2 linked regions of the Saccharobesus litoralis genome follow. The protein of the gene in region 2 binds, or shares a complex with, the protein of the main gene of each other region. Links are inferred from orthologs where the notes say so. Each region holds a gene or a part of one and is shown on either strand. Other genes may lie near its edges. The genes, in order: dsbD and dsbC.

Region 1 (12,772 bases), 3.3 Mb from region 2 along the record:
TCGGCTTGCAGATTGGGTTGGTTATTCGGTAAAAATAATTCGATTTTATCTTCAACTTGGTTACGTTTAGCGTTTTCTTTGGACGCTTCAATCGCTTGAGGGTCAATATCGATACCGACAACCCGTTGCGCTCCTAGTTTGAGTGCGGCAATAGCTAATATGCCTGAACCGCAGCCAAAATCGACCACGACTTGGTCATCTTGAATGTGGCTGTCTAGCCATTGTAAACATAAGCCTGTAGTTGGATGGGTGCCGGTACCAAAAGCTAAACCGGGATCGAGCAAGACATTAACGGCTTGTTCGTCAGGGACATCGCGCCACGATGGACAGATCCACAAACGCTCACCAAATTGCATAGGATGAAAGCTATCCATCCATTCGCGTACCCAGTCTTTATCTTCAAGCTGCTCTACTTTATAAAAACCTTTGCTGCCGGCATTGGATGCTTGTAAACGCAGTAAGATTTTATCAACATCGACTTCAGCATCATATAAACCCACTACGGTTGTCGCTTCCCACAATAAAAATTCGCCAGGCATAGGTTCGTAAATGGGGGTGTCTGCTGCATCAAGAAAGGTGACTGCTGCGGCGCCCGTGCCTGTCATATGGTCGGAAATGGCATCGGCTGATTCTTTATCTGTCGTGTAACGAACTTGGATCCAAGGCATGGCGGGTCTCGATTGGTGTTTAAAATTTTAAGGCGGGGATTTTAGCCTAAACTGGCTAAACAAAAAAGGCGACGCTTTAAATTACAAGCGACGCCTTTTGTCGGCAGATTACTGCCAAATCACAAGTCCAGAAAGGAAACTAGTGATCCATTCCGAGTTTTTTCTCTAAATAGTGGATATTGCTACCACCATTTTGGAAGTTCTCGTCATCCATTATCTTTTGTTGTAAAGGTACATTAACTTTAATACCTTCAACCACTAACTCGTCTAGTGCATTTTTCATACGGGCAATCGCAATACCGCGATTTTCGCCAAACGTAATCAGCTTACCAATCATAGAGTCGTAGTGAGGTGGTACTGTGTAACCCGCATAAATGTGCGAATCCCAGCGTACACCCATACCGCCTGGTGAATGGAAACGAGTGATTTTACCCGGTGAAGGAATAAAGCGCTCTGGATCTTCAGCGTTAATACGACATTCGATCGCATGGCCTTTAATTTTAATATCGTCTTGAGTTAACGATAATGGCTGGCCAGCGGCAATTTTTAATTGCTCTTTAATCAAGTCAACACCGGTAACCATTTCAGTAACTGGGTGCTCAACCTGAATACGCGTATTCATTTCGATAAAGTAGAATTCGCCGTTTTCGAATAAGAATTCGAACGTACCCGCACCACGATAACCAATTTCGATACAAGCACGCGTACAGCGTTCACCAATGAACTTACGCATTTCTTCAGTGATACCTGGCGCTGGCGCTTCTTCAACGACTTTTTGGTGACGACGTTGCATTGAACAGTCACGCTCGCCTAAGTGAATTGCGTTACCTTGGCCATCTGCTAATACTTGAACTTCAACGTGACGTGGGTTTTCAAGGAATTTTTCCATGTAAACCATGTCGTTGTTAAATGCAGCACCGGCTTCTGATTTCGTTAATTCAATTGACTCAATTAACTCAGCTTCAGAGCGCACAACACGCATACCACGACCACCACCACCACCGGCAGCTTTAACAATGATCGGATAACCAATACGCTTAGCGATTTGCTTGTTAGTTTGCGCATCTTCACCAAGTGGGCCATCAGAACCAGGTACACAAGGTACGCCAGCTTTTTTCATGGCTTTAATCGCTTCAACTTTGTCACCCATAATGCGAATTGAATCCGCTTTTGGACCAACAAAAATAAAGCCACTTTGTTCTACTTGCTCGGCAAAATCAGCATTTTCTGATAAGAAACCATAGCCGGGGTGAATAGCCACGGCATCGGTGACTTCAGCCGCCGCAATAATGCGAGGAATATTTAAATAGCTGTCGATTGAAGGTGCTTTACCAATACAAATGGTTTCGTCAGCCAACAAAACGTGCTTTAACTCTTTATCGGCTTGCGAGTGAACCGCAACCGTTTTAATACCGAGCTCTTTACACGCGCGTAAAATACGCAACGCGATCTCGCCTCGGTTTGCAATGACTAGTTTATCTAACATAGTAAGCCGACCTTATTATTCGATTTCGAATAGTGGTTGGTCGAATTCTAATGCGTCGCCGTTTTGCGCGAAGATAGTCTTAATTGTACCGGCTTTGTCTGCAGTGATTTCGTTCATCATTTTCATTGCTTCAACGATACACAATGTTTGACCTACAGATACTTGAGCACCAACTTCTACGAAAGAAGGAGCGTCTGGCTTAGGAGATGAGTAGTAAGTACCAACCATAGGTGATTTAACTACGTGACCAGTTGGGCCTGCTGGAGCTGCAGGCGCAGCTTCTGCTGGAGCCGTAGGTGCTGCGGCCGGTGCTGCTACTGGAGCCGCAACCGCTGCTACTGGAGCTGCAACCGCTGCTACTGGAGCCGCACGGCTAATGCGTACAGACTCTTCACCTTCAGTGATCTCTAATTCAGAGATACCTGATTCTTCAACTAGTTCGATTAATTTTTTAACTTTACGAATGTCCATAGCCATAGTGGTTATTCTCTCTTGTAATAAAAGTTATTCTGCTTTGGATAAAAACTCATGTGCTGATTGCAGCGCATAGCTGTAACCGGCAATGCCCAAACCGCAAATTACGCCTTGGGCAACGTCTGAAAAATAGGAATGGTGGCGAAATGCTTCGCGCTTGTGCACGTTGGATATGTGCACTTCAATAAAAGGAATATCAACCGCTAAAATAGCATCACGCAACGCCACACTTTGGTGGGTAAAGGCCGCTGGGTTGATAATAATAAAGTCAACTTGTTGAAATGCAGCGTGAATGCGCTCAATTAGCTCAGCTTCCGAGTTAGACTGGACACTTTCAAGTGATAAGCCTAAAGAAGCGGCTTGCTTAGCTAGGTTTTGCTCAATGTCGGCTAAAGTATGATGGCCATAAACAGCGGGTTCACGTTTACCCAGCATATTTAAGTTAGGACCATTTACCAATAAAATATGCTTAGCGTTATTTGACATTAAGTGACCTTAAATTTAGCTAATTTGCAGATATCTTCGGTGAAATCATACAAGTTTAAATCTTTCGGCTAAATATAACGGGTTTTACAACAATTTGAAACGAAAAACTCGCAAAACACTGGTCTAACCTGAAAAATTTGCACGATGTCAGATTTTGTCTACTAAATTAGAACAATTCAATGTCATTTGAGGCGCCAGGCGCTTCATCTAGTTTGTTTTGTTCGATCAGGGTTTCGTAACAACTTGCTTTATTACGCCCTAGCTCTTTGGAGTGATACAAGGCTTTATCGGCTCGGCCAATGATAGTTGTCGGTAGTACGTTGTCTACGAGTTGGGTATAGCCGATACTAATGGTGACACGGCCAACCTGTGGAAAATAATGGTTTTCGACTAGTTGTCGAAACCTTTCTAACACCGAACCAGCCATTGCCAAGTCGACGCGTTTTATAATAATCACAAACTCTTCGCCCCCGTAACGAAACAACATGTCTTCGTCTCGAAAGCATTTTTGCATCAGTTGCGCTAGGGTTAGTAACACTTCATCGCCAATCAAGTGGCCAAAATTATCATTTAGGCGCTTAAAGTGATCAATGTCTAACATGGCAAAACAATGGCGGTGAGGTTCTTCGCTGCCGTCTTGGTTTCGCCTATGCTCAGTTGTCGATAACAGTTTGTTAAGCGTGCCATCAAAGGTTTGGCGATTAAATAAGCCGGTTAGGGCGTCATGATTGCTGGTGCGTAATAAATTTAATTGATTACTGTATATAGCAATGTAGGCGGCGAGAACGGTTTGTTTGTCTAAATCTTCAATGGCGTGGCCATCAATAATTAACGCACCAAAATATAAGTTTCTAGCCATTAATGGATAAACGATTTGGTCTTGGCTTAAATCAAATTCTATTGATGCGTGCTCTTTGATGAGTGCATCGAGTAATTGGGTGTCTTGGCTGACTTGAGATTTTAACTCATCTTGGCTGAGTGTTGGGGACAGATGCAGTAGCTCGTAATGGCCATGCGATGCGGGCAAGCGATTATTGTATAGGCGTATTTCTGCATCGGGGAACAATCCTTTAACCAATTGGACAAATGTATCATGCAAACCTTCGGCATCAATTTGCGCAGTGAGTTGAATAATTTGTTCGTGGTAATAATACGACAACGTTGCCGCCCCTTGCTTGTTAATTATAGTTAAAGCGATCAGGTTTTAGGGGCAGGTTTCTAGTTCCAGACGAAACCTAAGTACTTACATCCATGTAAGCAAAGCCGTCAAGCTTTGAGACCCCATGAGCATATGCTCTACTATGTGATTGGGGCGAGTAAGCGCTGACAATGAACCATAAGACCTGAGCGAGAAGACTATACTGCTTGATATGGTTTAAAAGTATAGACGTTTTTATTGTATTCTACAGGGCAATAACATGAATTATTGCCCTGTATACCTGCTATTGCTGTGTTTGTTTGACTGCGCCTATAAATTCGTCAGGGGGTAAAAATCCGCGGATCCTTTGGTTACTAAGCTCAATGCCTTGTGTAGTAAAGATCATCACAGTAGGAGCCGGTGGGCCAACAATTCCCCACGACTTAATTAACGCATCATGTTCACTATTAAACTCGGTCACGTCCAATTGTAGCCATTGATAGTCTTTTAGTGTTGCTTGTACGTTGGCGTTAGCAAAAGTGATATGTTCAAATTCTTTACAGCCGACACACCATTCAGCGGTAATGTCTAGTAATACGGGTTGACCAGCTTGCTTAGCTTTATCTAACTCTTGCTGAATTTGCACTGCAGAAGTGGTGACTAAAAAGGGTAATTCTAGCTTTTTGTAGCCTTGTGCCGCTTGACCAAAGTAGATGGCTACCAACAAACTGACTAAAGTGATGCCACCGGATAACTTAATGTTTTGTTGTCGTTTAAACTGAAAACCAAAGAATACCGCACAGGCCATGGCCAGTAACGCAGCCAACAACAATACATATTGCTCTTGCATAAAGCGCGCGAACAACATAATTGGTACTGCCAGTAATATAAAGGCAAAGAGTTTTTTAACGCTTTCCATCCAGCCACCGGCTTTCGGTAACCATTTACCACTGCTAGCGCCAATAATCAGTAAAGGTAAGCCCATACCAATTGACAGTATGTATAAGGTAACAAATCCGAATAATGCATCGCCGGTTTGAGCAACGTAAAGCAGCGCGCCAGACAAAGGCGCTGTGGTACAAGGCGAAGCTATTAACCCCGACAATACGCCCATGGCTAATGCACCTTTAAAGTTACCTTGTTTTTGCTCCATGCTTTTGGCATTTAATTTATTAACCCAGCTACTCGGAAGCTGCAATTCGTACCAACCAAACATGGAACCTGCCAAAGCAGCAAACATAATAGATAAGCCGATAAGCACAGCTTGGCTTTGTAATACAGCCTGAAAGCTGGCTCCTGCTAGTGCTGCGAGTAACCCTAAAGCCGCATAGGTTAGTGCCATGCCTTGCACGAAACTAAGCGATAATAAAAACGCAGCTTTATTGGTTAGCTTTTCTTGACCGACTAATACACTAGAAAGGATAGGGTACATAGGGAAAACACAAGGCGTTAAAGCTAATCCGACACCTAACGCAAAAAATACCAATAACACAATAAACCAGCTTTGGCTTTGTAAAAACGAACTTAAGCTTGACTCATCGGTACTCAAATCAGAAAAATCTGTACTTGCATTCAGTCCCCCCGTAGCGCCGCTATTTATCGGAGTTAGCAAAACTTCTTTAACGCTGGGTGGATAGCATAATCCTGCTTCGGCACAACCTTGATAACGTATTTTAATAACGCCTTGTTCAAGCGCAAAATTGAGTGGGATCTGCGCGCTAAATTGTTGTTTGTAGATCTCAGTTTGACCGTAGTATTCGTCTTCGTAAGGTAAACCCTCAGGCAAAATTACGTCACTAAAACTTGCGTTATCTGCGGCAAATTTAAATTGTTTTTTATAAAGGTAATATCCGGGGGCAATATCAAATTGAATATCGACTTTGTCACCATTCTGGATAAAGTTAAAGGCGAACGCTTTGTCTATGGGTAAAAAGTCCGGCTCTTGCTCGCTTTCTTCAGCAAATAAATCATCCAGAGAAGACGAGTTACTTGAAAAGAGTGGTTCGGCATTATTAGCAATTGGCTGTTGGGTTAATGTCTTGTTTTGTGCGTTAACGGATTGCATTGTGAATAACAACGCAGCGAAAAGTGCTAGCGTTAGCGCCCACAATGGCAAATTTTTTATTAAAAGTGACGGCTTACAAACTTTTAATAACATCATTCTGTTTGGCCTTGTTGTTGATTGGAACTTGGGGTAAGACTGTCGATCAGCCATTGTGCATATTCGTCGGAAATAGCACACATATTAACTGCCGTTATCTCAGGGACATCATAACTATGCTGACTTTTGATAAAAGCTTGCAATCCTTCGAAATGTCTACCCAATGTTTTAATTTTTAATAAGTATTCGTTGTCCATGACGATACGGCCTTGCCAAGAATATACTGATTCAATGGCATCAACTATATTCACGCATGCAGCGTGTTTATGGCGCACAATACCGTTAGCCAGCTCTTGGGCTTCCTGTTTGGTTGGCGTTGTGCAAAACACCAATATTGGTGTATCGGCTTGTATATCATTTTTCATAGTATTGTTCTTGCAAATCAGCAGTTAAACATGTGAACGACCAATGTCAGTCGATAAATAACCGTAGATTAAACTTGAAAAGTTTCGTTTGCCACCCATATGTCATAATATGTCAGTGTCGTGGCGCGTTACACAAGTAATCAGTAAAATGCTTTACAGAAATTCTTACGCTACTGCCTCAGTAGACAGGCAAAGCAACGACAATATTACAGCGCCACCGACTAATTTATTTTTTATCAATTTAAATTGAGAACTTATGTTTGCAAAATTATTTATATTATTCGCCATTATGCCAATCATCGAAATTGCGCTGTTACTCGAAGTTGGCGAAATAATTGGCGGTTGGACCACTTTAGGTATCGTAATTTTAACCGCATTTATTGGCGCTAAATTAGTGCGGGAACAGGGTATACAAACCTTACACAGTTTACGAACCCAAACGGCTTCAGGGCAATTACCAGCGCAAACTTTGGTTGAAGGCTTAATGTTACTTATTGCAGGTGTACTGTTAGTCACCCCAGGTTTTGTGACCGATGCGATTGGCTTTTTGCTAACAATCCCTGTTACGCGTAAACCGATAGCCTTGGCCGTGTATGCGCAAATTAAAGACAAGTTAGTTGTTCAATCGAATATGCAGGGCGGATTTCATTCTCAACAAGGTTTTCACCAGCAAGACTTTCAGCATCATGACTTTCACCAAAAAAGGCAACACGATCTTGGCGCTAACCCGTTTGACCGCCAACCTAAAAAAGGTTCAAACCCAAGTCAGCAGGGTGACATTATTGATGGTGAATTTGAGCGTAAAGATTAGTTAAAGTTGCGTTTTGCAGCCGTTTTACATTCTTTTTTAAAAATTTTTATAAAATAGCCTTGTATTTCAAAAGGCCTATCCCCAAATAACATCCCAACAATGTAAAGGCTCAACAAAGTGAGTTGAGCCTAAATTTTTTCAATATCACATTTGTTCTTAGGAGATTAAGAAAAATGGCAATTCGTCCTTTACAAGATCGCGTGATCGTTAAACGCTTAGAAGAAGAAACAAAATCTGCAGGCGGTATCGTATTAACTGGCAGCGCAGCAGAAAAATCTTCAAAAGGTGAAGTTATCGCCGTAGGTCCTGGTCGTGCTTTAGAAAATGGTTCTCGTCAAGAATTAGACGTTAAAGTCGGTGAAACGGTTCTATTTGGTTTCGCTATCGACAGCACGCAAAAAATCGATGGTGAAGAAGTGTTGGTGATGAAAGAAGACAATATCTTAGCGGTATTTGAATAACTTCTTCATATTCAGACTTTATGCGGCATTGTCTTCGCTTTTTGCTCGGTCACTTATTGGAATAAGCTCCCTCGCGAAAATCTTGACGGCTTTGCCTAAAGCCCGACTATTTTGAAGTTAAATTGTCGGGTATTAAACAAACAGAATTAAATCTAACGATTGAAAGAATTTAGGAATATAGAAAATGGCAGCAAAAGAAGTCAAATTCGGTAACGACGCTCGCGTTAAAATGCTTGCGGGTGTAAACATTTTAGCAGATGCAGTTAAAGTAACTTTAGGTCCAAAAGGCCGTAACGTTGTATTAGACAAGTCATTCGGTGCGCCAAACATCACTAAAGATGGTGTTTCTGTAGCTAAAGAGATCGAACTAGAAGACAAGTTCGAAAACATGGGCGCACAAATGGTTAAAGAAGTTGCGTCAAAAGCTAACGACGAAGCGGGTGACGGTACAACGACTGCAACTGTATTAGCACAAGCCATCGTAAACGAAGGTCTTAAAGCGGTTGCTGCGGGTATGAACCCAATGGATCTTAAACGTGGTATCGATAAAGCCGTTGCTGCTGCAGTTGTTGAGCTTAAAGCATTCTCTGTTCCTTGTGCAGACAACAAAGCTATCGCGCAAGTCGGTACTATCTCTGCTAACTCTGATACTGAAGTTGGTGAAATCATCGCTTCTGCTATGGATCGTGTTGGTAAAGAAGGCGTAATCACAGTTGAAGAAGGTCAAGCGTTAGAAAACGAACTTGATGTAGTTGAAGGTATGCAATTCGATCGCGGTTACCTTTCTCCTTACTTCATCAACAACGCTGAAAACGGCTCAGTTGAGTTAGAAAACCCATTCATTCTTCTTGTAGACAAGAAAATCTCTAACATTCGTGAATTATTACCGACGTTAGAAGGCGTTGCTAAGTCTAGCCGTCCTCTATTAATCATCGCTGAAGACGTTGAAGGTGAAGCATTAGCCACTTTAGTTGTTAACAACATGCGCGGTATCGTTAAAGTTGCTGCAGTTAAAGCACCTGGTTTTGGTGACCGTCGTAAAGCAATGTTACAAGACATCGCGACTCTTACTGCGGGTACTGTTATCTCTGAAGAAATCGGCTTAGAAGTTGAAAAAGCCACTTTAGAAGACCTAGGTCAAGCTAAGCGCGTAGTTATCTCTAAAGACAACACAACTATCATCGACGGTGTTGGTGAAGAAGATGCAATCCAAGGTCGCGTAGCGCAAATTCGTGGTCAAATCGAAGAATCAACTTCAGATTACGACAAAGAAAAACTTCAAGAGCGTTTAGCTAAATTAGCTGGCGGTGTTGCCGTAATCAAAGTGGGTGCAGCCACTGAAGTTGAAATGAAAGAGAAAAAAGCTCGCGTAGAAGATGCATTACACGCGACTCGCGCAGCAGTTGAAGAAGGTGTAGTACCGGGTGGTGGTGTTGCTCTAGTTCGCGCTGCCGCTAAAATTGCGGGCGTAACTGGTGACAACGAAGACCAAAACCACGGTGTTGCAGTTGCACTACGTGCAATGGAAGCGCCTTTACGTCAAATCGTAACTAACGCAGGTGAAGAAGCTTCAGTTGTTGTTAACAACGTTAAAAACGGCGAAGGTAACTATGGTTACAACGCAGGTAACGACACTTACGGCGACATGTTAGAAATGGGTATCCTAGATCCAACTAAAGTGACTCGCTCTGCATTACAATTCGCTTCATCTGTTGCATCATTAATGATCACTACCGAAGCTATGGTTGCAGAAGTACCACAAGACGCAGCTCCAGCAGCCCCAGATATGGGCGGTATGGGCGGTATGGGCGGCATGGGCGGTATGATGTAATTTTGCGTCACATTTGCACTTTTTACTGCATTGCCTTCATATTTCACCCTAGTCACATACTTCCGTGTATGCTCCTAGGGTTGAAACATTCGGCGGCTTTGTCTAAAGCGCAACTGTTTAGCAAAATAGTCTGAACACCTATCTGTCTAAAAACAGATTTAAAAAGCCCGAGTAGAAATACTCGGGCTTTTTTGTGTTTATAAAAGAGCAAAAGGAATTACGTGTAGCTTGAAAATATTTCCCTGTAGGTGCGTATGAGACACAAACTTAATTAAAAATCCGTAGGTCGCCATGAGTACAACGAATCGCGACACGACCATGTTGCAGTCCTATACATCAAAATAGAAAATACAAAATTTATATGTCCCGCAAAGATTGGTATTTTTAGGTGGGTGTCTTGTTATTTAAGAATCGACCGAAGCCTTGGCTTATAATTTGGCTAACATCACCGAAGATGGCTTCACTGGTCATGATATGCTTGCGACAGGATTTATTCATATGAAGGGTAGAGTATATGACCCTATTATCGGTCGCTTTTTAAGCCCAGATCCGATTGTACAAGCTCCCTATTTTAGCCAAAGTTGGAACTCTTATACTTACGGGTGGAATAACCCACTCAGGTACACAGATCCGAGTGGATATACTAACGATGATGAAGCCTGCCAAAGAAAGAGTGAGGGCGGGAACTGTCAAAAAGTTGAAAAGAAATGCGACTCAGGAGAATGTCACACTGTTTATGGCAGTTATGAACTACAAAGGCAGATTAAGTTTTATGAAAGGATACATAGGTATAGGAACAACTCTAGGAGGCATGATAGAGCGCGAGAGGGACAAGCAGCCCTAGATCTAATTAGTGAGCATAAGTATTCAATCTCCAGCTCAGCTCGATCTATGGGGGTGGATCCACAGCATGTGGCCAGCATAATTTTCCAAGAGAAATATCATGGTGTTTGGGCAAAACTAAAAAATGTGCCCGCTTGGATGATGATCTTGGTAGGGATCAATGATGCAAGCGTAGGCTTAGCTGAAATGGATATTAATACCGCGGCACTGCTTTTAGGCGTTGACACTTCCACTATGAGTAGTGATACAAGAAACCAAATCATTAATCTTCTCGCAAATGACCGAACTGCTATATCACTAATATCACTTAATGTAGCTAGTTTCCAAGAACGGTTGGGCCGACCTGTATCCGTGCAAGAAGCTACATATGGTCATAACGCCGGGGTAAATGCGCTTGCAAGGGATTTACCAATCTCACAAGGGTCTCCTGTTTCTAGAAGATCATGGGGACATCAAGATGCTATCGCTGACGCATTAAAATAAGGTGGATAATATGAAAAACTTTAAACCTATACTTATGCTTTTAGTTCTTCTTCAAGTTCTATTGAGCTATCTGTTTTATAGATTTGGAAGCTTGTTTTTCTTTCTCGAAGAACGAGCGCAAGTTATTCCAGTTAGAAGCTTGGCAAGTCAAGGAAGCGGAGAGGACCTGCTTATTAGCTTAGGCGGTATCTTGTTTCTAGCTTTAAGCGCTTTTTATCTATTGAACATAAAAAGCAAATTAAGACTTGTTGATTTACTAGCCTTATTTATAGTATTGGTATTACAGGCGCTTTTCTTGATGATGATAGAGGTAGCATCTTTATCAATAAGCATTATGCAAACTAAGGGCTGGATACTGTTGGCTTGGTTTAGTGTTTATGCCACTTTATGGTTAGTTTTTTTAGTATCTTTTGTTAATAAATCTATTGGGTGGATAAAGCCGTCAAAGTGATTCTCTGAATTAGTTTGAGCGTGCCCATCCTTGCTATTACTATTGCTCCTTATTTGTTTTTGTCGAAGAGGAGTTAGGCAAAAACTATTTTTAAATCAGAAAATTAGTTAAGACGCCGATAACTACCCAGCATTTTCTTAATACGAAATTGCTGGGTAGATTTTAAGTGCAAGGTGCACCGATGCTTATTCCTGAACGCTCGGCACTTCCAACATCCCTGTAGGTGCACCGATGCTTATTCCTGAACGCTCGGCACTTCCAACATCCCTGTAGGTGCACCGATGCTTATTCCTGAACGCTCGGCACTTCCTACATCCCTGTAGGTGCAGATTTATCTGCATAACACCTAAGCATCCGCCAACACGGATTAAACCACCGCCAGCCAAAGTTTGAATTAAATGCTGGCTGTCGCTAACGAAATCCTAATCTTTGTGGACATATAAATTTTGTCATTTCTATTTTTGAGGCATAAGGCTGCAACATGGTCGTGTCGCGATTCGTTGTACTCATGGCGACCTACGGCTTATTTAAACTGCGTTTAACGTCAGTTATTTCTGATTAGCAGGAAAAAACTCAAAGTTATCTAAATGGAAAACTGCTTGCGTATCGACATGGATCCCTATCTGAAAACTATCGTTATCAGGTATAAATTGTTTGGGGATCCTTGCCCGTATTTTAATTAAGCCGCTTTCGCCAACTTTAGCATGTTCTAAATGAAAGCTGTTGGGTGGCCACCCTGGTTTGGCGTTGTGCCAGCCGGTTGATGTAATGTGCTGGGTTGATATTCGTCCTTTGACTAGACGTAAGTCATAGCTAAAAATATAGTCTGACTCTTGGTCAAATGTGATGCCTTTAAATGCTTTGTGTTTAATCTTAATTGCCAGCGGCCCTTGATAAGTGTCGACATGCATACCAAAATCCCCCGTGATAGCCGCTGTTTTATTGACTTCTATATGGGCGTAGTTGTCTTTTCCTGTCGCAACTTTCTCAACAATATAGTCACCATAGGCCCCGCTTTCAAAGTCAGCATTGCTATTGGCTAGCAAGTTTTTTGGATTAACTACAGGCTCTAAGCGAACATTATCAATAAAGAACTCGTCGTATGGAGTGTAAA
Region 2 (12,727 bases):
ACAAAAATTAATGACAAGGCATCAACCCAAATTTCTATTTTGTATAACAACCTCGGTTTTCGCACTCAACTCACTGATCCAAGCTTGGGCCAAATAGATTTTGAATACACAGGTTTTGGTGAACTTAAGAAGCAAATCTGGGCTAAAGATACAAGTCATGAGAAGTACATGCACTTTTATTACGACTCACTGGGTAGGTTATATGAACGCCACGATGTCGATGCTGATCAGCAGATGGAAAAACACAAATGGGTATATGATGGCCAGTTATTGGGCTACTTAGATCACATTCGAACGGGCACATCGGATTCAGGAACCTTCAGTAGCGACAAACATTACCAATCTTTTACTTACAATGCATTAGGACAAATAGTTGAGAACAAAGAAGTTGTGCCTTATGAGATAGATTCTACTTTCCAATATTATTACGATGATTTTGGTCGTGTTGCGAAAGAAATTTACCCTGGTGGTTTTAGTATTCGTCGTTTGTATCATGAATCAGGCTATCTCACTCAAGTTGTTGAAGGAGACGGAGAACCGCAGCGCATATGGCATAGAGGTGCGACCGACATCGACTATCAAAACCGTAGAATAGAGTCTTTACTACTCGGTAATGATGTTGTTTCTCGTGCGCAATTTAGCGCTTATGGCCAAATTCAACAGCACACTGCAGGTAAGTATCTCGGCAACAACGCCCATGTCGGTGACGAATTGCAACTGATAAATTATCAATTCGATACTAACGGCAATTTAACCGAGCGTAAATTCGGCCAAGGACTTTTTGCGAAAAAAGAAAGGTTCGAATACGACAAGTTGAACCGCCTTAAAAGCACAAGACTCTATGATCGAGATACCGCTAATGGCCCATATCAACTATATCAAAATGTAAGTTATAACTATGACCTGCTGGGTAACTTGACCTACCGCTCGGATAAAGGCGTGGTGAGTAACAGCGATAATACGGCACAAAACATTTGGTATAACCAAACCAGTGGTGGCAGTGCGTATGCAGTAAGTCATGCCTTTGGTAATGCTAGTGAGACGAGTGTCGGCTTGCCGGCAGAACCGCAAAAAAATTATAGTTACGACGTTTACGGTAATATGACTAATCGCAATGGTCAATCAATTGATTACAACGTTTTCAATAAGCCAACCAATATAGGTGGACAAAAGTTTGCCTATACGGCAAATAATAAGCGTTACCAAAAGATAGACACGGACGGGACAACCACGTATTACACAACGAATAAGCAATATGAAGCGATATTGAATGGACCCATGCAAAGTTATAATAACTACGTTGATGGGTACTTTTTAAAGCAACACAAAATTGATTATCGCTTTGGTCTGGATGAAATTAAACGCTTTTACAATTTGAAAGACCATTTGGGCTCAACACATGTGGTGACAAATGAAGATGGTCAAATCCACCATGAATTGAGTTTCAATGCTTGGGGCGAGAGACGAATTAGTGATTTATCAGAAGGCAGCGTTGATACCTATTCCTTATCAAGCAATCGCGGCTTTACGGGTCATGAAATGCTAGATAACGACAACCTCATTCATATGAATGGCCGAGTATATGACCCTGAAATTGGTCGCTTTTTAAGTGCAGACCCACTAATACAAGCACCTATCTACACTCAAAGCTATAACAGGTATAGCTACACTTGGAACAACCCCTTATCAATGGTTGACCCAAGCGGCTTCCAAACTGTATCAACAAATACAGATACACCATCTAACTATTGCGAAGTCATTCCAGGCGTTTCAACTTGTTATCCATCTGATTTTGATACATCTTCTATGGATACTGAAACTATTACTACCACAGGCTTCCGTGATTACAATAGGTACCGTATACGTCAACAAATGGCGTATGATAAGTATATGGCTGAAAAGCAAGAAGAAGAAAATAGACAGTTCTGGGGAATGAGTATTGAAGAAGCTCACAGTATTGTAGCAACAATTGGTTCCAGTGGTAGAGTGACTAATAAGCAATCTATGGCAGCATGTGTAGCAAATAAAGAATGCCGTAATGCATGGCGTCCAAAAGGGAAGTCTAGCGAACAAAAAACTAAAAAAACGATAAGGTTTGGGCTAGCGTTTTGTAGTGGTCATGCTACGACTTACTGTAATGTTGTATCACCAGTCATTACAATTGGGGCAAATACAACTAATGCCTTAGCCCCTCATCCCTATGTGAAAATTGGTGCAGGCACGGTTGCAATTGCAAACTATGGTGCAACGCAGTGCTTTTGTGATGCTTCTGACGCTTCGACTGTAAGCGGCGGATTAGCTATACGTTATCCACAACTTGGGGTGGTTGACTCAGCAATTAACGCTACTGAATTAATTATTAACTTAACTTCTGAAGATTAGTCAAATGCCGTCGAGTCATAAAAAGTTTAGTAAGCCTATTTATACATTAATATTTTGGCTTTCAATCGGGTTTACCGTTTTATTGTTCCTTCTAGTGATATTTTTGCACTATTTAGGAATGATAAATGATGAGCAAAAATCGTTATATTTTGCAATGATTATTACACAGAACTTTCTTTTGGAGTTGATATTCGGATTGATAGTAAAAGAGATATCCAGTATTGACGGAGTTATCAAAAAGGCAGAAACGCCCACTTATTTTAATTTGAGGTTATGTATCTCTGTATTAGGTATTTTAGTAGGAGTATTTTTAGCGTTGAACAGAATATAACTGTTTAAATTGGCGATAATATGTATTTGAAACTGGCACCATAAAATGGTTACAAAAGATTTTATGGACAGTTAGCTCGTCAGTCTTGGTCCTACTATTCGAATCAACAAATACCTAGTGAATGGAATGGTTTCATGGGAGTGATTCCAAAATCTGGAACTGGTACGTTGGTAGTACCTTAGAAATTTAATAAAGGCTAATATTATGTATAAACCTACTTTGCTGGTTACTGTAATTATGTTGATTACTAGTATTTATTTTTCAAATGCTAATGCCAATAACTTTCCTAATCCAATAGTATTGGAGTATTCCAAGCTAGTTACTGATTATAATCGCTTTCTATCTTTAGGTGATTATCAGAATGCTTTTACAACAGCTAAAAAGCTCCTTGATATTGATCCTTCTGATACAGTTTCGTACCTGAGACTGGCTTTAGTTTCGGAAAATATTTGTCTGAATTTTGAACAGATAATAGTAAATTACGCCCCATTGGTTTCTGAAGGGAATGAAAGTCAAAAGGCAATAAAAGACTTAGCGAACATATTACTTTCCTCAAAAAATAACCATAAATGTAAGTAACTATATCTGATTATTAGTAACACTAGAGAGTGGGTCGATACAATATTAAAGGTGATCCTTTATCTGCTAGTCATGCCGACCAAAAAGCAAATTTATATGGTCAGCAACAAGGTAATAACAACCCCCAAGGCGATTGTAAAGTTTTATGCTCGCCCTTTAGACCAAATGGACTGGATCAGAAATACTAACTATGAAGAAAAAATATTATTTAGTTGCTACTGCACTATTTCTGCTAATCGTGGGTCTTATATGGCTTGCGGGTGAAATTGAGATCGATTCTTGTCTGGATAATGGCGGTCGCTGGGACTATGAAAACAAATCTTGCGTAAACGCTTCATGAGGCCCCTAACCGTAACATTTCTGAATGGGACACTTCATTTTCAGATCACAATAACGCTGTCAATAGCATAATTAATTGAAGAAGCTCACAGTATTGTAGCAACAATTGGTTCCAGTGGTAGAGTAACTAATAAGCAATCTATGGCAGCATGTGTAGCAAATAAAGAATGCCGTAATGCATGGCGTCCAAAAGGGAAGTCTAGCGAACAAAAAACTAAAAAAACGATAAGATTTGGGCTAGGTTTTTGTAGTGGATATGCTACGACCTTCTACTGTAATGTTGTTTCGCCAGTCATTACAATCGGGGCAAATACAACAAGTGCATTTGCTCCGCATCCCTATGTCAAAATTGGTGCAACAGGTGTAGGTATTGTGAACTACGGAGCTACACAATGCCTTTGTGATGCTTCTTGGCTTTCTAAAAGGAGTGGCTTTATAGCTCCTGCCTATCCAGTTTTGGGTGCATTTGACTCAGGAGTTAATGCAGGAGAACTTATTATCAACTTAACTTCAGATGACTAACCCAATGAACTCAATTCATAAAAAATTTAGTAAATCTACATATACGGCCACGTTTTGGCTCGTGATTTTTTTAATTATATTATCATTTGGTTTAATAGAGTATCTTATTGCAAAAAAAATAATATCCCCCCGACAAGAGGATTTTTATTTAGCAATAGTGATGATTTTTTTCTTTGTATTTGAATTGATATTTGGGTTGATAACAAATGAGATATCCAGTATTGGAGGCGTTATCAAAAAGTCAGAAACCCCCACTTATTTTAATTTGAGGTTATGTATCTCTGTATTAGGTATTTTAGTAGGAGTATTTTTAGCGTTGAACGGAATATAACTGTTTAAATTGGCGATAATATGTATTTGAAACCGGCACCATAAAATGGTTGCAAAAGATTTTACTCAGTTTGGTGGACAGGTAGCTCGTCAGTCTAACGGGAACAAACCTAAAAAAACAGATAAGGTTTGGACTAGCGTTTTTTGTGGCGATGATAGAATAATAAGCCAATTATTCGTTAAAAATGGTATGTACGACCAATTGTATTTTTTCAATGGTAAATTCATCCTGAGTGAGTGTGCTTAAGAATAAGCTTCAAACATCCAGACTAAATTAAATTATGGTTCAAATTAAGAAAAATTACTTTAACACTAAATCAGCAATAAACATTCTAATCATAACCGTTGTATTCCTGGTTATTGACTTAGCGTGGCTAGATTTTGTAAATGACCCGCACGCGTTTTCAAAAAGCTTTTACTGCAAATTGTTGCTGACTGTTTTTTATTTTGTTGCATCAAAAGGGAAAACGCTTTCCGTATTACCCCAAAAGCAACTAGAAGCAGCTTATGATTATTCAATATTCTATTCTTGTACTTGGCTTGGATTCGCGAGCCTTATAATAAAACCTGATAGCTATAGTAGCTATATGGGGATATTTGTATTTGTTGGTGCCTGCGCCGCTTTCTTGATAATTGAACAATTAATCAATATTTTTCATTTGTGTTCTCCTCAAATACTTAAATATTTGATTGTCGCTGAAATTGTATTGAAAGTGTTTCTTTTTTCTTTATTCATTTTATCGTTTTATCTACTCGCAACCGGAATTTGGATTTGGGACATAAAACCATTTTATGAGTGGTATTAGCTTGAGTGATTATAAATTGCAATGCCGTTAATGTAGCAACTGCGGGTAAGAGTTATTTTATTTATGTAATAGAAAAATGAGTCATTCTGATTGATTGGTGTTGTTTACCTAAATAATGTCATAGTTTTCGCCAAATTATTTTTCGAACAATTTGGCAAGGTTATGACGTTTTTACCACGATAATATCGACTGACTTTATCGTCTTACCAAATTCTTATCGCACGATCTCCCAACTCCGATCATAACCTTTCTCAAACTGCATCATACTTTTAACCAAACTGCCGTCAGATATGATGATTTTGGTCATCTGAATATGATTAAAATTTCGCTATGACCAAACGTAAAACGCCCGAGGTTTTAACTCAGGCGTTGGCTTTATGATGATCTGGCGTATTTCCTCGCCGTAATTAGCGACAAGCATTTCGCGGATATCTGTGATTTACCCAAATAATGTCAAAGCTTTTAGTGGTGAAAGTGTCGTCTCGTATGGATAATCGCTGTCGTTGGGACTATGAAATCAGATCTTGCGTAAACATCTAACTGGTTGCGTCTATAATTTAGCAAGCCCAAATAGTATTGCCAGATGCTTACCCATTAAACAATATTTTTCTAGTCGATTACCGTTTAGCAGGTTTAGGCTCTGGCTTTGCATTCAACAGGGTCGAAAACACATAATCTCTTTCGGCTACATTTTGATGGCAATTGGCACAGGCATTATAGATATGCGGGTCGCCTTGATGACCTTGCATAAGTAAGCGGCCATTGGCACTGTATTGCAAATATTGCCAATCACCACCCTTTGGAAAATACCCCTTCGCTTGTTTAATCATTAGCGTGATTGATGCGAGTTGGCCTTTTGCTTTGTTGTTAGTTAAGTAATTTTCTTTAACAATTATGGTGCCTTGTTGATAGGTTTGATAAGTCAGTTCTGCGGCTTGTTCTTCTTCGTCATTAAATTCGAGCTGGTATTTAGTAAAGTTGTTTTTATAAATGTCAGCGTTTTGATTAATGTAAATAGCAACAAATTGTTGCCAATGCAAACTAGAATAGGCAACACCAGCCAGCCATGGCCATTGTTGATAGCCGAGGCGCTGTATGTTTAAAGGACTGTCTCCCGTTATGGGTTGACAGCTATGCGGCTGTGATTGGCATGGTTGGGCACCGGCAAGTTGACCTGACAGGCTTGATAATATCAGGCCTATCCACAGTGCCCGCACGGGTTTTATATTCAGCATTATTGGTAACTTAAACTGCCAGTTCCTTTACTTTTTCCACGTTTCATTAACTTAAGTGATTTGGTTTCGCCTTGTTTAATATTTACTTTAATAGGGTCATATCCCGGTAGCCATAACGCAAATGGCGCGTTGGCAACGGATACGTTGTCTAGCGTGACGGTATAAGTTTTAGTTTTGTTGTCAAATGCGATCACCTGACTATTGCTCGATGCAACATTAGCTATGTAAGACTTCATTTTCGGATGAATTTTACAGCCAATGCGGATAACAGCATCAGTTGGCCAATCAGAGTTTGAAAGGGTGATGCTTTGTTTAGGTTGTAAAAGTCCTAAGTCAAACTTGACATTGTGAGTAGGGGAGTTGGCATAAATATTGTGATCAATATCATCTGAGTTAACAAAATCCACTTTGCTATTTGGCGTGACTATATAGGCGTTGCTAATAAAGGCTTTATTGGTTTGATCAATAGGCGCATTACTGAAATTACCTCCATCATTAAGATAGGCAAGGCCGGCATAAGGAGGGCGTTTATCAAATGTTAGTGTTAAGGTGAGGGTGCCCGCCATCGCACTAACACTGGTAAAACAAAAGGCCAAAACGATTACAATTATTTTGTTCATGGGTTACACCACTTAATGCTTAATTTTTAATTCTTAACGTTTAATTAAGGAATTTTAGGTACGTCGACTTCAAACGGTTGAGTTAGCGATTTTAAAAAGGCGACAAGCTGGCGTTCTTCCTTAGCCGTTAAATTTAACGGTTTAACTAAATTGCTTGTGTGTTTAGCGCCACCTCCGCCTTGGTTATAAAATTTAACGACATCCATTAAGCTGGTTAAGGAACCGTCGTGCATATAAGGTGCAGTGAGCTCGGTATTGCGTAACCCTGGCGTTTTAAAAGCCCCCAAAAATTGTTTATCGCCTGTAATAGCGGCGCGACCCGGATCATTATCTTTAATCCCTAAGCTATGAAAACTGTCGTCGGTAAAGTTGGGGCCATCATGACATTGTGTACAATTTCCTTTCCCTTTAAACAGGGCTAACCCTTTAATTGCATCTTGGCTCATGGCTTGGGTATCGCCTGCTAAATAGCGGTCAAATGGGGTATCGTCGATAACAATAGTTCGCTCAAAAGCCGCAATGGCTCGGGCTATTTCGTCACGCGTTATTTTGTCGACATCATAGGCTTGTTTAAATAGGCGGCGATAGCCAGCTACGGCATTTAATCGGCGTTCTAGTTCATCAAGCGGTAGCATCATTTCTTGACCTGAGGCAATTGGTCCTAGTGCTTGCTGCTCTAGCGTCGGTTCGCGGCCGTCCCACATTAAAACACTGCTCCAAGCCATGTTATAAATGTGCGGTGTGTTGCGACCCAAAGGATTATTTTTCGTGCCTACGCCTTTTGCCATGCCGTCACTAAACCCTAAATCTGGGTTGTGGCACGTTGCGCAAGATTGCTGGCCATTAACAGATAAACGAGTATCAAAAAATAACATTTTGCCTAGTTCGACTTCTAGCTCGGTATTTTCCTCGTCATCATATAAAATCATGTCGTCAGGGTCGGGTGTGCCTAATGGCTCAGCTGCCAATAGTGGCGTGCAGACCATTAAAGTGAATATCAAGTGCAAGATGTAGCGTTTCATATTGACCTCACATATTGAGCTTATAACTCGAAATGAGTTTGGATAAATGTTTCGATGTACTTTCAAGGGTGTCGTTGTATTGCTTAAACTGGCTGGCATTATCTTTTGCTGTTTCTGCTTCTAGCATTATTTGGTCAATGCAATGATGGATCTCCTCGGTCATGGCATTTTGCTTATTCGCTAAAGTGCTGATTAAATCCGAAGCCGATACTATCGTTTCCACACCATGATCAATTTGACTAAAAACTTGAATGGCGCCATCTACACTGGCAACACAGGCGTCTGCTTCTTGGTTATTGGATTGCATGGATGCTTTCGCTGAATTAATTAGCGTATGAAGCTGTTCAATGATAGTGGTGATTTTGGCTGTGGCTTCTTGTGTACGCTGCGCTAAACTGCGCACTTCTTCGGCGACCACGGAAAAACCACGGCCTTGTTCACCTGCTCTGGCGGCTTCAATAGCGGCGTTTAATGCCAATAGGTTGGTTTGTGCTGAAATACCGGCAATCACACCGGTAATTTCGGCTATTTCATTACTTTGCTGGTCAACATAGTCGACCTGTTCGACCGCCTGCTGAATATTGTTAGCTAGCGAGTTAATTCCTGTTTTTAGCGATTGGATCTGCGTCGCACCTTGATTAGAGTGTTGCCGCGTTTGTTGGGCTTGTTCAGAAGAGTGACTAGAGCTGTGTTGCATTTCGTGGGACAAGCGCTCTAGCTCACATATATTTTGCGTAACCGAACTCGCTTGTTGCCGTTGATTATTGACTAATTTATCGGTGGCCTGCGAACAACGACTCAGTTTGTTCGACAAGCATTCAATCTCTTTAACAATATGGGTTGTCTGCGATATAGAATCATGTGTTTGCTGATTGTAGTAATTAAATGCAGTCGCAAACTCACTTGATTCTTTAAGACGGCTCATGGCAATAGATTGGGTTAAGTCACCTTGACTAAGCGCAGTGAGGGCAGATTTCAAGGTTTTTATAAAGTTGTTTATGGTTCGGCTAATAATAAATATAGCGCCAAAGCCAATGACTATCGCAATGCCTGTCATGATGAGAATACTCACTTGCAGGCTATTTTTATTGTCGATTAACTTACTGCTTTGTTGCTGAGCACTGTCGTTAAGTGCTTTGACTAAGCTGGTTAAATGCGTGCGTAAATTTTGTGACAGTGGCTGTAATTGAGTGCGAACTAAGTAAGCGTCTTTACGCCAGTTCTCGGCTTGATTTAACTCAATAATTTGTTCAGCTGAGGTTTTGTATTGCTCGAAATACGTTTGAATATCATAGGCTATGTCTATGATTTCATCGTCGGCTTCGTCTTCATTTTGTTCTATAAAAGAGGCTAATTGCTCTGTTAGCCCGCGACTAAATAGGTCGATGTCGCCAATCGCTTTTTCGTCTCTGGTATAAATAAAAATTCGGATTATGTTGTCCAGCTCCTTAAATTGTCCTAATTGATAAGATAAGCCTTGTTGCAGTTCGGGTAATGCCAGCTCCTCAATAATGAGCAGTGAATCTATATAGTATTGCTTGATTTGCACGGCTTGGCTCTCGACTTCCATTTTATATAATTGCTGTGCGGGGTAATTCTGTTCAGGGTGACTGGACAAACTGATCACGTCGTCTAGTTGGCGTTTAAGGTTAACTAAAGCTTGATTTATTATTGTTATTTTCTGGCTTAATTTATTGTGTAGGGTTTGGTCTTCAATAGCTGTAACTTGACTTTTTAGTGTCGCAAATTTGTTATCAACCTTGTCTAAAGTCGCTTTAAGCTGCTTAAGAGAGGCAGGGCTTGGGTCAATTAGCAGATAACCCGCTTGCGTTGTAATATCGTTAACACTGGTAGATAGGCGCATGGCATTGACAACCATAGGTTGTTCGACATTGACAAAGTTATCCAATGCGTTGCCTATTCTGCTTGTGCCTGAAATTGTTAAAACAGACAAAACCAATAAAAGCAGAACAACCGATATAAAACCGGTGACAACCATGGTACGAATACTTAATTGCATGCGGCTTACAAAAAATGATTAGTGGTTAATATTTGCTCTATAAAGCCTAGACTATAAATCGCAAATTAACGTAAAAATTAAGTCTTTTTGATAGATAGTGACCAGATAGGGTTTATAGTGTGGCAAGATTTAAAGAATGATAAGTCAGGTTAGCTTGTTTACATAGATTTTCGTTACGTTTATCGCGCATTTATTGCAATTGCCCGCTCAAGTCTGTAACTTTTAGGCCAATGCAAGGGTCTAATCCTTTAGAACCCATTTTATTTTCTGAGTCGTTAAGTTTTACCTATGGCAAAAATTAAATTATTTAGTTCTTTAGCTGTCGCTTTATCACTGCAGTTTTCTGCTGTGGCGGCGGATGTATCGGTTAGTAAATCTGAATATGAACGCGTAGTTCAGCATTTTGCTAATATCCGAATGAATGTTGAAAAAGTTGAAAACTCTCCGGTCGACGGCTTGTATCAAGTTACCACGAAACGCGGTTTGTTTTATTTCAGTAAAAAAGGCAGCTTTCTGGTACATGGCCAAGTTTACAACATGGAACAAGGCATGAAGAACGAAACAGAAGCCGTTTTAGCCGTTGCGCGTAAAGATGCGGTTGCTGAATTTGCCAGTAGCATGATTGAATTTAAAGCCAAAGACGAAAAATATGTAGTTAATGTTTTCACCGATACCACGTGTGGTTACTGTCGTAAATTGCATGGTGAAATGAAAGATTACAATGCCGCGGGTATTACTGTACGTTATTTAGCTTTTCCACGTGGTGGCATGAATAGTCGTTCATTTGACGATTTGGTCAGTATTTGGTGTGCGGATGATAAGCAACAAGCCATGACAGACGCGAAAATGTCAGGCGCTATTACCGCGAAAAAATGCGATGTGCCAATTCAAGAACATTACGAGTTAGGCAGTAAGCTAGGTGTTTCTGGTACGCCTGCGATCATTCTTGAAAGTGGTCAATTAATTCCCGGCTATCAACCGGCCGATCAGTTATTAAAAATCTTACAGTCTTCGTAATTAATCACTCGTGTCAGCCAGTATTATTCGCCGTCAACCTGAACAAGTTGGCGGTTTACCTTCTTCTGTTCACCCTTTGCTACGCCGTGTTTTAGCCAATCGCGGTATTAATCAACCAGAATTACTTGAGTTATCGGCAAAAGCCTTACCTAAACCTCAGCTCAAAGGGTTAGAGCAAGCCGTTAGCATTTTAATTGATGCGATAAAACAACAACTTAAGATTATTGTGGTTGGTGATTTTGACGCCGATGGCGCGACCAGTACGGCCTTAAGCGTAATGTCGTTAAAACAATTAGGTAGTCGCAATGTCGATTTTCTGGTGCCGAATCGTTTTGACTTTGGTTATGGTTTGTCGCCACAAATAGTGGATGTAGCGGCACAACATGGCGCTCAAGTGATTATGACGGTAGACAATGGGATATCTTGTATTGCCGGTGTTGAACGAGCCAAGCAATTAGGTATTAAAGTGATTGTAACAGATCACCATTTACCGGGTGACGTGTTGCCCAATGCCGACGCCATTGTTAATCCTAACCAAGTTGACTGCCCGTTCCCGAGTAAAAATTTAGCTGGGGTTGGGGTGGCGTTTTACTTAATGTTGGCGGTGCGCGGGCAGTTACGCGCCGAAAACTTTTTTGCGGATCAACAAATACCAGAGCCCAATTTAGCCGAATACTTAGATTTGGTGGCATTAGGGACGGTAGCCGATGTCGTCAAGTTGGATCATGTTAATCGTATTTTAGTGCAACAAGGGTTAAATCGGATCCGCCAAGGATATTGTCGACCGGGGATCAAAGCATTGCTTGATGTGGCCGATCGCAACCCGCAATTTTTAGTGTCGAGTGATTTTGGTTTTGCCTTGGGACCACGTTTAAACGCCGCCGGTCGATTAGATGACATGACTTTAGGCATTAGTTGTTTAATGGCGCAGGACTACAGTAATGCCATTATGCTGGCAGCGCGATTAGATGAGCTTAATAAAGAACGCCGTGAAATTGAAAGCGGAATGCAAGCCGAAGCCATGGCGACGCTCGAGAAAACCCAAGTAGATGGTTCTGCATCGGGCATTTGTCTGTTTGATGAAACTTGGCATCAAGGGGTTATTGGTATTGTTGCTGGACGCATTAAAGAGCAATACTACCGACCCACAGTGGTTTTTGCTGAAGGTGACAATGATGAATTAAAAGGTTCCTGCCGCTCGATACCCGGTTTTCATATTCGTGATGCACTTGAATTCATAGATACACGCCAACCTGGGTTAGTGATTAAATTTGGTGGACATGCCATGGCAGCGGGCTTGTCTATTCGCAAGCATGACTATGCGGTATTTAAACAGGCCTTTGAGTTAGCCGTAAGCAAGCTCATTGAACCAGAATGTTTACAGCATTGTATATATTCTGACGGCGGCTTAGATGGCAATTATTTAACGACGCAAGTGGCGGATTTACTAAAACGTGCGATGCCTTGGGGGCAGGCGTTTCCAGAGCCTATTTTTGATGATGAGTTTATTGTTATTAACGAACG

Evidence for each region.
Region 1: the proteins of dsbC (region 2) and dsbD are in contact, whole or in part, in a crystal structure (PDB 1JZD), measured with the Escherichia coli proteins. The link is inferred for Saccharobesus litoralis from one-to-one orthologs.

The regions. Positions count from the first base shown.
Region 1 is NZ_CP026604.1:1,251,523-1,264,294, reverse strand. The notes cover bases 3,938-6,857. They hold dsbD (protein-disulfide reductase DsbD), read right to left. Parts: upstream 6,318-6,857; coding sequence 4,557-6,317; downstream 3,938-4,556. Other genes in these bases: cutA (divalent-cation tolerance protein CutA), read right to left, coding at 6,410-6,778; C2869_RS04435 (GGDEF domain-containing protein), read right to left, coding at 3,938-4,273. Outside these bases: prmA (50S ribosomal protein L11 methyltransferase), read right to left, coding at 1-668; accC (acetyl-CoA carboxylase biotin carboxylase subunit), read right to left, coding at 808-2,154; accB (acetyl-CoA carboxylase biotin carboxyl carrier protein), read right to left, coding at 2,170-2,625; aroQ (type II 3-dehydroquinate dehydratase), read right to left, coding at 2,659-3,114; more of C2869_RS04435, read right to left, coding at 3,281-3,937; C2869_RS04420 (FxsA family protein), read left to right, coding at 7,035-7,589; C2869_RS04415 (co-chaperone GroES), read left to right, coding at 7,763-8,050; groL (chaperonin GroEL), read left to right, coding at 8,235-9,881; C2869_RS04405 (RHS repeat-associated core domain-containing protein), read left to right, coding at 10,317-11,207; C2869_RS04400 (hypothetical protein), read left to right, coding at 11,218-11,658; C2869_RS04395 (carbohydrate binding domain-containing protein), read right to left, coding at 12,207-12,772. UniProt on the Escherichia coli protein: Required to facilitate the formation of correct disulfide bonds in some periplasmic proteins and for the assembly of the periplasmic c-type cytochromes.
Region 2 is NZ_CP026604.1:4,522,129-4,534,855, reverse strand. The notes cover bases 9,464-12,338. They hold dsbC (bifunctional protein-disulfide isomerase/oxidoreductase DsbC), read left to right. Parts: upstream 9,464-10,474; coding sequence 10,475-11,203; downstream 11,204-12,338. Other genes in these bases: recJ (single-stranded-DNA-specific exonuclease RecJ), read left to right, coding at 11,214-12,338; C2869_RS16830 (methyl-accepting chemotaxis protein), read right to left, coding at 9,464-10,186. In the rest of the region: C2869_RS16885 (RHS repeat domain-containing protein), read left to right, coding at 1-2,382; C2869_RS16875 (hypothetical protein), read left to right, coding at 2,918-3,292; C2869_RS16865 (hypothetical protein), read left to right, coding at 3,773-4,153; C2869_RS16845 (cytochrome P460 family protein), read right to left, coding at 5,907-6,524; C2869_RS16840 (cupredoxin domain-containing protein), read right to left, coding at 6,524-7,144; C2869_RS16835 (cytochrome-c peroxidase), read right to left, coding at 7,189-8,166; more of C2869_RS16830, read right to left, coding at 8,174-9,463; more of recJ, read left to right, coding at 12,339-12,727. UniProt on the Escherichia coli protein: Acts as a disulfide isomerase, interacting with incorrectly folded proteins to correct non-native disulfide bonds.